One region of the Brevundimonas sp. UYEF29 genome, then DNA from elsewhere that is predicted to be linked to it. Evidence: predicted binding sites of a transcription regulator. Region 1 holds the regulator's gene; the other holds the start of a gene.
What was found. Region 1 encodes LexA, which represses DNA repair genes until DNA is damaged. Its sites were predicted from a motif close to ATGTTCNCNANNTGTTCT; they were not measured.
Positions count from the first base shown of each region.

Region 1 (4,415 bases):
GGTTTCGTCTTCTTCGCCGTGCGGCTGGGCGTCGCAGCTTGGCCTTGGTTGGCCCTGCGGGTTCACGGCAAGAAGGTCGCGGCATTGGCGGGCCTGACGGCGGTCGGGGTCTATCTGGTGGTGTCGGGCGCGCCGCCTCCGGCCGAGCGGGCCGCCATCACCGCCTCCATCGCCTTTCTCGCCATCCTGCTCGATCGGCAGGCGGTGACGATGCACGGCCTGGCGGTCGCGGCCTTCATCGTTCTGGCGATCCAGCCTGAGGCGATCGTCACGCCCGGTTTCCAGATGTCGTTTGCGGCGACGGCGGCCTTGGTCGCTTTGGTCGAGGCCTGGCCGAAGCGCCCGCGCGAAATATCCGCGCCTTGGCCGATCCTGGCAGTCCAACGGCTGGGCGGTTGGTTGACGGCGGCTGTGGCAGCCAGCGTCGTCGCAGGATTGGCGACGGGACCGTTCGCCATGCAGCATTTCAACCGCACCGCCATGTACGGACTGCTCGCCAATCTCGGCACGTCGCCCGTGGCGGACTTCATCCTGATGCCGGCGCTGGCTCTGGGCGCAGCGCTTGAGCCTTTGGGGCTCGGCGGACCGTTTCTGGCGGTCGCGGGCTGGGGCGTCGACCTGATGCTGGCGATCGGCACGTGGACGGCGGGATTGCCCGGCGCGGTCAGAACCGTCGCCAGCGCGCCGAACTATGTCCTGCCGATCGCCTTTCTGGGCGTGCTGTTCGTCTGTCTGTGGCAGGGCCGCCTGCGCTGGTTGGGATTGCCGTTCGCAGCTGCGGTCCTGATCTGGCCGCGTGAACCGACGCCGGACCTCTGGATTGGCGATGGCGGGACGAACGCCGCCTTTCATCGTGACCAGGCGGCGGTCGTCGTGCGGCCTGGCGTGCGCGAATTTGCAGTCGATCTCTGGTCACGGAGACGGGGGCTGACGATGACGGACCGGTCGGAGACGGGCTGGGTCTGCAACCGATTCTCCTGTCGACCGGACACCGATGAAGCGGGGCCGGTGGCGATCTGGTGGGGGCGAAAGTCGCCGAGCTCCGACCAGATGGAAACGTTATGCCGTGCAGCGCCTGTCGTCAGCGTCCGCGCCGTCGTCACTTCGATCCCCAGCGCGTGTCAGGATCGCCTTGTCCTGGACGGCGTGGATTTTGCGCGGGGTGGGGCGGTGGAGTTGTGGCGCGTCCGCTCGGACGCCCCGAATCGATGGCGCGCGGTGTGGACGGCCGACGTTCGCGGCGACCGCCCCTGGACGCGTCAGTCCGATCCGGAGGTCAGTGATACCGGCGCATGAGGCCGACCAGCTTGCCCTGGACGGCGACTTGATCGGAGCCGTAGATCTTGGTCTCGTAGTTACGGTTGGCGGGTTCCAGCGCGATCGACGCGCCCTTCTTGCGTAGGCGCTTCAGCGTCGCCTGCTCCCCCTCCACCAGAGCCACCACGATCTCGCCGGAGGCAGCGTTGTCGGTCGATTTGATCACCACCATGTCGCCATTCAGGATACCGGCTTCGATCATGGAGTCGCCTTCGATCTCCAGCAGGTAGTGCTCGCCAGAACCCAGCATCGATTCCGGAACCGGATAGCGGGCGGTTTCATGCTCGATCGCGTCGATCGGCGTGCCGGCGGCGATCTTGCCCATCAGCGGCAGTTCGCGGGTGTCGTTGGCCGCCATCGGAGCCGCAGGTCTGACACCGCCGCCGCCCTCGATGACGTCGGGCTTGAACCCGGCGCGACCGCGCGGCGCGCCGGCCGTCGCCTGCTCGGGCAGTTTCGTGACTTCCAACGCGCGGGCGCGGTGAGCGAGACGACGGATGAAGCCGCGTTCCTCCAGCGCCGTAATGAGCCGGTGAATGCCGGACTTGGAAGCCAGATCGAGCGCCTCCTTCATCTCGTCGAACGAAGGGGAGACGCCGGTCTCCTGGATGCGTTCATGGATGAACATCAGCAGTTCGTGCTGTTTGCGCGTGAGCATCGCCAGGCCCTCATGCGCCCGCCGACGAATCGGAACGGGCCGTGAACATTTGTCGATGTTCTGTAAGTGTTCCTTGCTAATGTCAACTTAACGGCGAGGCTTGCCGCCGCGCTTCGGCTCAGACCGCCAGCAGCTGACGGGTGGCGGCCTCGACATCGGCCTGCCGCATCAGGCTTTCGCCAACCAGGATCGCCTGGGCATGGGCAGCCGAGACGCGCGCCACGTCGTCGGGCGTGAAGATGCCGCTCTCGGCGACCAGCAGAGCGCGCACGGGGCTGAGCATCGACAGCCGTTCCGTGGTTTCCAGATCGACCTCGAACGTGCGCAGCGAGCGATTATTGACTCCCACCAGATCGCCGCCGAGCGCACAGGCGCGCGCCATTTCTTCCTCGTCGTGGGTCTCGATGAGCGCGTCCATCCCAAAGCGTTCGGCTTCCGACAGCAGTTCAGCGGCCAGGCTGTCATCGATCATGGCGAGGATGATCAGGATGCAGTCGGCGCCAAGGACGCGGCTTTCGGCTACCTGCCAGGGATCGACCAGGAAATCCTTGCGCAGGCAGGGCAGGGCGACGGCCTCGCGGGCCTGGGCCAGATAGGCGTCGTCGCCCTGGAAGCTGGGACCATCGGTCAGCACCGACAGACAGGCCGCGCCGCCGGCCTCATAGGCGCGGGCCAGAGCCGGCGGATGGAAATCGGGCCGGATCAGGCCCTTGGAGGGGCTGGCCTTCTTGATCTCGGCGATCAGGGCGGGACGACCGGTTTCCTCGCCCACACGTTCCAAGGCAGCGCGAAAGCCGCGTGGAGCCGATGCGGCGCGGGCCAAGGCTTCGATCGCGTCCTGTGAAGTCGCTGCCTTGCGGGCGGCGACGTCCTCGCGCTTGTAGGCGGCGATGCGGTCCAGAACGTCGGTCATGCGGGCTCTTCGCTTTCCAGCGGCGTGGAGGTGATGCGGGCCAGGCGATCCAGCGCCACGGCGGCTCGACCGTCATCGATCGCGGCAGCGGCGAGCGCGGCGCCCTCGGCCAGATCGGCCGCGCGATCCGACACCACGAGGGCGGCGGCGGCGTTCAGCAGCACGATGTCGCGGTAAGGGCCAGTCGCGCCTGCCAGAAGCGCGCGCAGGGCGACGGCGTTCTCCTCGGCGTCGCCGCCGCGAATGTCTGCGATAGAGGCACGCGGCAGGCCGGCATCCTCGGGCGTGACCTGGAAGCGGCGAACCGCGCCGTCCTTCCATTCGGCGACGTCCGTGGGGCCGGAAGTCGCCAGTTCGTCCAGGCCCTGGCCGTGAACGGTCCAGGCCCGGGTGGCGCCCAGCCGGCCCAGCACTTCGGCCAGCGGCTCCAGCAGGCGTGGATCATAGACGCCCATGACCTGTCGTCTTGCAGACGCCGGGTTCGAAAGCGGTCCCAACAGGTTGAAGACGGTGCGAAAACCGATCTCGGCCCGCACCGGCCCGACATGACGCATCGCCCCGTGATAGGCAGGCGCGAACAGGAAACAGATCCCCGCCTCGTTCAGCGCCTTCTTCTGCTGCGCCTGCGACACCATCAGGTTCACCCCCAGGATCGACAGGACGTCGGAAGAGCCTGATTTCGATGACATCGCCCGATTGCCATGCTTGGCGACCTTCAGACCGGCGCCGGCCAGAACCAGGGCTGCGGCGGTCGAGATATTGTAGGTGTGCTGACCGTCGCCCCCGGTGCCGCAGGTGTCGATCACCTCATAGGGGTGATCCAGCGTCAGGGCGGCCTCGCGCATCGCGCCCGCGAAGGCGGCGATCTCGTCCACGGTCTCGCCGCGCATCCGCATGGCGGTGACGGCGGCGGCGACTTGCGACGGGGTCGGCTCGCCGCGCAGGCAGGCGGCGAAGAAGTCGTGCGCCTGCTGGGACGTCAGGGGATGGCCCTCGACCAGTCGGGCGAGGATCGGCTTGAACCCGTCGCCCACGGTCAGGCGGCCGCGAGGCGCTTTACGCCGGCGATCTCAAGGAAGTTGGCCAGCATATCGTGACCGTGTTCGGTGGCGATGGATTCCGGGTGGAACTGCACGCCGTGGATCGGGCGGGTGCGATGCTGCAAACCCATGATCTCGCCGTCGGCGGTCCAGGCGGTGACCTCCAGATCGTCGGGCAGGGTTTCGCGCCTGACCGCCAGCGAGTGATAGCGCGTGGCGGTGAAGGGCGAGGGCAGGCCGGCGAAGACGCTCTGGCCCTCGTGCAGGATCGGCGAGGTCTTGCCGTGCATCAGGGTCTTGGCGCGAATGACGTCGCCGCCGAAGGCCTGGCCGATGGCCTGATGACCCAGGCACACGCCCAGGATCGGCATCGATTCTGGCGCGGTCGTGATCAACGGCAGGCAGATGCCGGCCTGATCGGGCGCGCACGGGCCGGGCGACAGCAGAACGGCGGCGGGGTTCAGCGCCCACGCCTCGTCCACCGTCA
Region 1 covers NZ_JBEPNH010000001.1:369,412-373,826, reverse strand. The annotation lists gene ABIB58_RS01965 (ComEC/Rec2 family competence protein) at 1-1,296, shown strand, start outside; gene lexA (transcriptional repressor LexA) at 1,277-1,975, opposite strand; gene trpC (indole-3-glycerol phosphate synthase TrpC) at 2,094-2,888, opposite strand; gene trpD (anthranilate phosphoribosyltransferase) at 2,885-3,922, opposite strand; gene ABIB58_RS01945 (anthranilate synthase component II) at 3,925-4,415, opposite strand, start outside.

Region 2 (4,415 bases), on a different contig from region 1:
GAGGCCGCAGGGCGAAGACGCCGTCTGGGGCGGCTGGCTCGGGGTGATCGTCCTGGTCCTGATCCTGGGCGGCGGGGTGCAGGCGGCGGCGCCGGAAGCCGCCTTCCTGCTGCTGTGGCCCAGCCTGATCGCCGCCCTGGCCGCCGCGTCGACGGCGGTGATCGGGGCCCGCTTCGGCTCGTGGGCGTCCTTTGCGCCCGCCGTCGTCGCCACAGCCCTGGTCGGCGGGTGGTTGCTGGTTCAGGGGCACGGCGTCTTCCTGGGCGTCGGCATGGACATGCCTGGCGCAGTGGGGCCGATCGCCCTGATGATCGCGATGTTGGTCCGCCCGCTGGCGCCGCACTCGGGGCGGGCCTTGCCGATCTTCGCCGCCGCCAGCCTGGCGCTGGCCGTCGCGGTCGCCGTGGGGGCCAGGTTGGTCGCTTGATCCGGATGCGTTTCGAAGTCGTCCGAGCGAAGAAACCGGGCTAAGCATACCGCTGCTGTTTTTCGGGGCCTCGGCGCGTTTGCACCATCTTCACGTCAATCCGTTCACCGTCCTGTCGCTGGCGATAGCGATCCTGGGCGCGTGGACGGCTCTGGATCTGTTCAACCGCACCCGCGACCAGATCGGCGCGACGCGGTTGCGTTGGCTGGGCGTCGCGGCCCTGGCGCTGGGCGTCAGCATCTGGTCGATGCATTTCATCGCCATGCTGGGGTTCGAGACCGAAGGCCCCGTCTTCTATGATCCCGGCCTGACGCTGGTCTCCTTCCTGCTGGCGACGGCCGGCACATCCTTGGCCTTCCTTACGGCGGGGACGGCGCAGGCCAGCCCCTTGCGACTGGCGCCGGCGGCCCTGCTGATGGGCGGGTCCATCGTCGCCATGCATTATGTCGGGATGGCGGCGATGCGGATGAACGCCGTCCTGAGCTATCAGCCCGTGCTGGTCGCCCTGTCGGTTCTGGTTGCGGTCGCCGCGGCCTATGCCGCCCTGATTGCGGCCCGCCAGGAGCGGAGCCTGGCCTGGCGCGCGGTCGCCGCCGTGATCCTGGGTCTGGCCATCGTCTCCATGCACCATGTCGGGATGGCGGCCCTGATCCTGACTCCGATCGCCGACGCAGGGCCGGTGGAGGGCGGAGCGTCGCCGGTCGTACTGGCGGTCGCGGTGACGACCGGGGCGGTGACGTTGCTGTTTCTCGCGCTGGGCGCCTCGATCGTGGATCAGCGCGCCAATGTCCTGGCGGCCGTGGACGCAGGCGGCGTCGGCTTCTGGGAAGCGACCCTGCCGATGAAGACGACGATGATGTCAGGCCGCGCGCGCGAAATCCTGTCCATCGACGCGGACAGCCGTCTGGGAGCCACCGAGATCGGCGATCGTCTGTCGCCCGAGGATCTGCCGCTGCATCGTCAGGCGCTGAAGCGCGCCCTGGCGGGGGAGGGCGAATATGATCAGGAATGGCGTCTGCCGGCCTCGGGCCGCTGGATCCATCTGAGGGGGCGCCTGATCCGCAGTCGTTCGGGCCGGCCGATCAAGATGTCGGGCGTCATCACCGACATCACCGATCGCCGTGAGGCCTTCGCCGCCCTGGCCGACAGCGAACGCTTGCAGCGATTGCTGATCAACGAACTGAATCACCGGGTGAAGAACACCCTGGCCACGGTGCAGTCCATCGCCCACCAGACGGCGCGGCGCACGCCGGATGTCGCCACCTTCACCGCCCTGTTCGAGGCGCGGCTGGTGGCCCTGTCCAACACGCAGAACCTGCTGACGGCCGCGAACTGGGAGCGTGTCGATCTGCGCGCCATGCTGGCTCAGGAACTGGCCCCCTATGCCGAGGAACAGGTTCGCCTGACCGGTCCGGCCGTCGATCTGAACGCGCAGCAGACGTTGGGCATGGGGATGGTCTTTCACGAGCTGGCGGTGAACGCCGCCAAATACGGCGCCCTGTCGACCGCTTCGGGCTGTGTGCGGGTCGACTGGTCCGTGGCGAACGGCCATCTGCTGCTGGATTGGGTCGAAAGCGGCGGGCCGGCGGTATCGCCGCCTCAGCGCAAGGGTTTCGGTTCGGTGCTGATCGATTCGACCATCAACCGTTCGCTGCGCGGCTCGGCGGTCATGACGTACGACCCCGAGGGCGCCAGTTTCAGCCTTCGTCTTCCGCTCTAGTCTGCGTCAAAAACGGTCGTAGGTTTTGGCTGTTCTCGTTTTGATCAATGAGAACATCTTGTGAACCGGAACAAACCATGCACATAGTCGGCCTCACGAAACGGGGGCGGGTCCAGGCGGGTCTCTCCCAAGCTTAATGACAGGAATCATGGCAAGGGAGACGAAGGCAATGGCTTCACAGGCGGCACTCAAGTTGGTGGGCAAGGACGACGGCGACAAGCAACGCGCCCTGGAGGCGGCGATCGCGCAGATCGATCGCGCCTTCGGCAAGGGCTCGGTGATGAAGCTCGGCAAGGCCGGGCAGGTGAATGAGATCGAGAGCGTCTCGACCGGTTCGCTGGGCCTGGACATGGCCTTGGGCATCGGCGGCCTGCCGGTCGGGCGGGTGATCGAGGTCTTCGGCCCGGAATCCTCGGGCAAGACGACTTTGGCCCTGCACACCGTCGCCGAAGTGCAGAAGAAGGGCGGGGTCGCCGCCTTCGTCGACGCCGAACATGCGTTGGACCCGGTTTACGCCCAGAAGCTGGGCGTCAATCTGGACGATCTACTGGTGTCCCAGCCTGATACCGGCGAGCAGGCGCTGGAGATCGTGGACACGCTGGTCCGGTCGGGCGCCGTGGACATCGTGGTCGTCGACTCCGTCGCAGCCCTGACGCCGCGCGCCGAGATCGAGGGCGAGATGGGCGACAGCCTGCCGGGCCTTCAGGCGCGCCTGATGAGCCAGGCGCTGCGCAAGCTGACCGCCTCGATCTCTAAGTCGAAATGCATCGTCCTGTTCATCAACCAGATCCGTCACAAGATCGGCGTCATGTACGGCTCGCCCGAGACGACGACGGGCGGCAATGCGCTGAAATTCTACGCCTCGGTGCGCCTGGACATCCGCCGCACCGGCGCGATCAAGAACCGCGACGAGGTGGTCGGCAACACCACCCGGGTCAAGGTGGTCAAGAACAAGGTCGCCCCGCCGTTCCGCGAGGTCATCTTCGACATCATGTACGGCGAGGGCATCTCCAAGCTGGGCGAGGTCATCGACCTGGGCGTCAAGGCCGGCATCATCGAGAAGTCGGGCAGCTGGTTCAGCTATGACTCCACCCGCATCGGTCAGGGCCGCGAGAATGTGCGCGAGTTCCTGAAACAGAACCCCGACATCGCCGCCTCGATCGAAAAGAACGTGCGCGCCTCGACCAACAAGATCGCCGACGAACTGCTGGGCACGCCCGAGCCGGACGAAGGCCAAGACCTGGAAGGCTGACGCCAGCCTCCGAGGCTGGGCGGACTGTCAGAGTGTGCCCTGGTCTCGGTCCGGTCTTTTCACCGCTACTCCGTCGCCCCTAGCGACCCGCCACCGACCCCGCGAAGGGCGGCGGAGCGACCCGCTCGACCTCGTGTCGGGCGGGTCTTTTTGTTTCGTGAGCGGTGCCGATCTTTCTTTCGTCATTCCGGGCGAAGCGTAGCGGAGACCCGTAACCCAGCGGCGCGCATGAGCGCGAAGCTGTCGCGGACTGATGCCCCGAGATTCTGCGATGGAAATATCGCTTTCGGCGCCGCTGGGTCCCCCGGTCGCGCTTCGCGCGCCGGAGGATGGCGAAAGTCAAACGCTAAACGAAAACGGGCGACCCGAAGGCCGCCCGTTCCGTTGTCTGTGGATGTCCGCAACCGATCAGGCGGCGGCCTTCTCCGGGGCGAACTTGCCGTAGAAGGTCTCGTTCTTGGCGGCCATGTCGCGCAGCAACTGCGGGACCTTGAAGCGGTCGCCATACGTCGCGGCCAGACGGTCGGCGGTCTCGACGAACTTGGCCAGGCCGATGCCGTCGATCATGCTGATCGGACCGCCGGTCCAGGGCGCGAAGCCCCAGCCTAGGATGGCGCCCAGGTCCGCTTCGCGCGGATCGTCGATGACGCCTTCTTCCCAGCAGCGGGCCACTTCGACAGCCTGACGATACAGCAGGCGCGTCTTCAGTTCGTCGATCTGGGCGAAGGCGGTCGGCTCTTCCGGCTGGTCGATGCCCTTGGTGGTGGGGGCCAGTTCGCCCAGACCCTTCCAGATCGTCTTGGGCTTCTGATCGTAATCGTAGAAGCCCTTGCCGTTCTTGCGACCGAAACGCCCGCCCTCGACCATCTTGGCGACGATGTCTGCGCCTTCCGACGGCACATATTTGTCGCCCAGATCCAGCGCCGTCTGTTTGGCGATCTTGTAGGACAGGTCCAGGGCGACGTCGTCGTGCATCTCCAGCGGGCCGCGCGGCATGCCGGTCATGCGGCCGACAT
Region 2 covers NZ_JBEPNH010000012.1:5,019-9,433, reverse strand. The annotation lists gene ABIB58_RS14710 (M20/M25/M40 family metallo-hydrolase) at 1-427, shown strand, start outside; gene ABIB58_RS14705 (MHYT domain-containing protein) at 507-2,147, shown strand; gene recA (recombinase RecA) at 2,317-3,399, shown strand; gene ABIB58_RS14695 (3-hydroxyacyl-CoA dehydrogenase NAD-binding domain-containing protein) at 3,808-4,415, opposite strand, start outside.
Region 2: the regulator LexA is predicted to act here: its motif matches at 2,198-2,215, upstream of recA (recombinase RecA).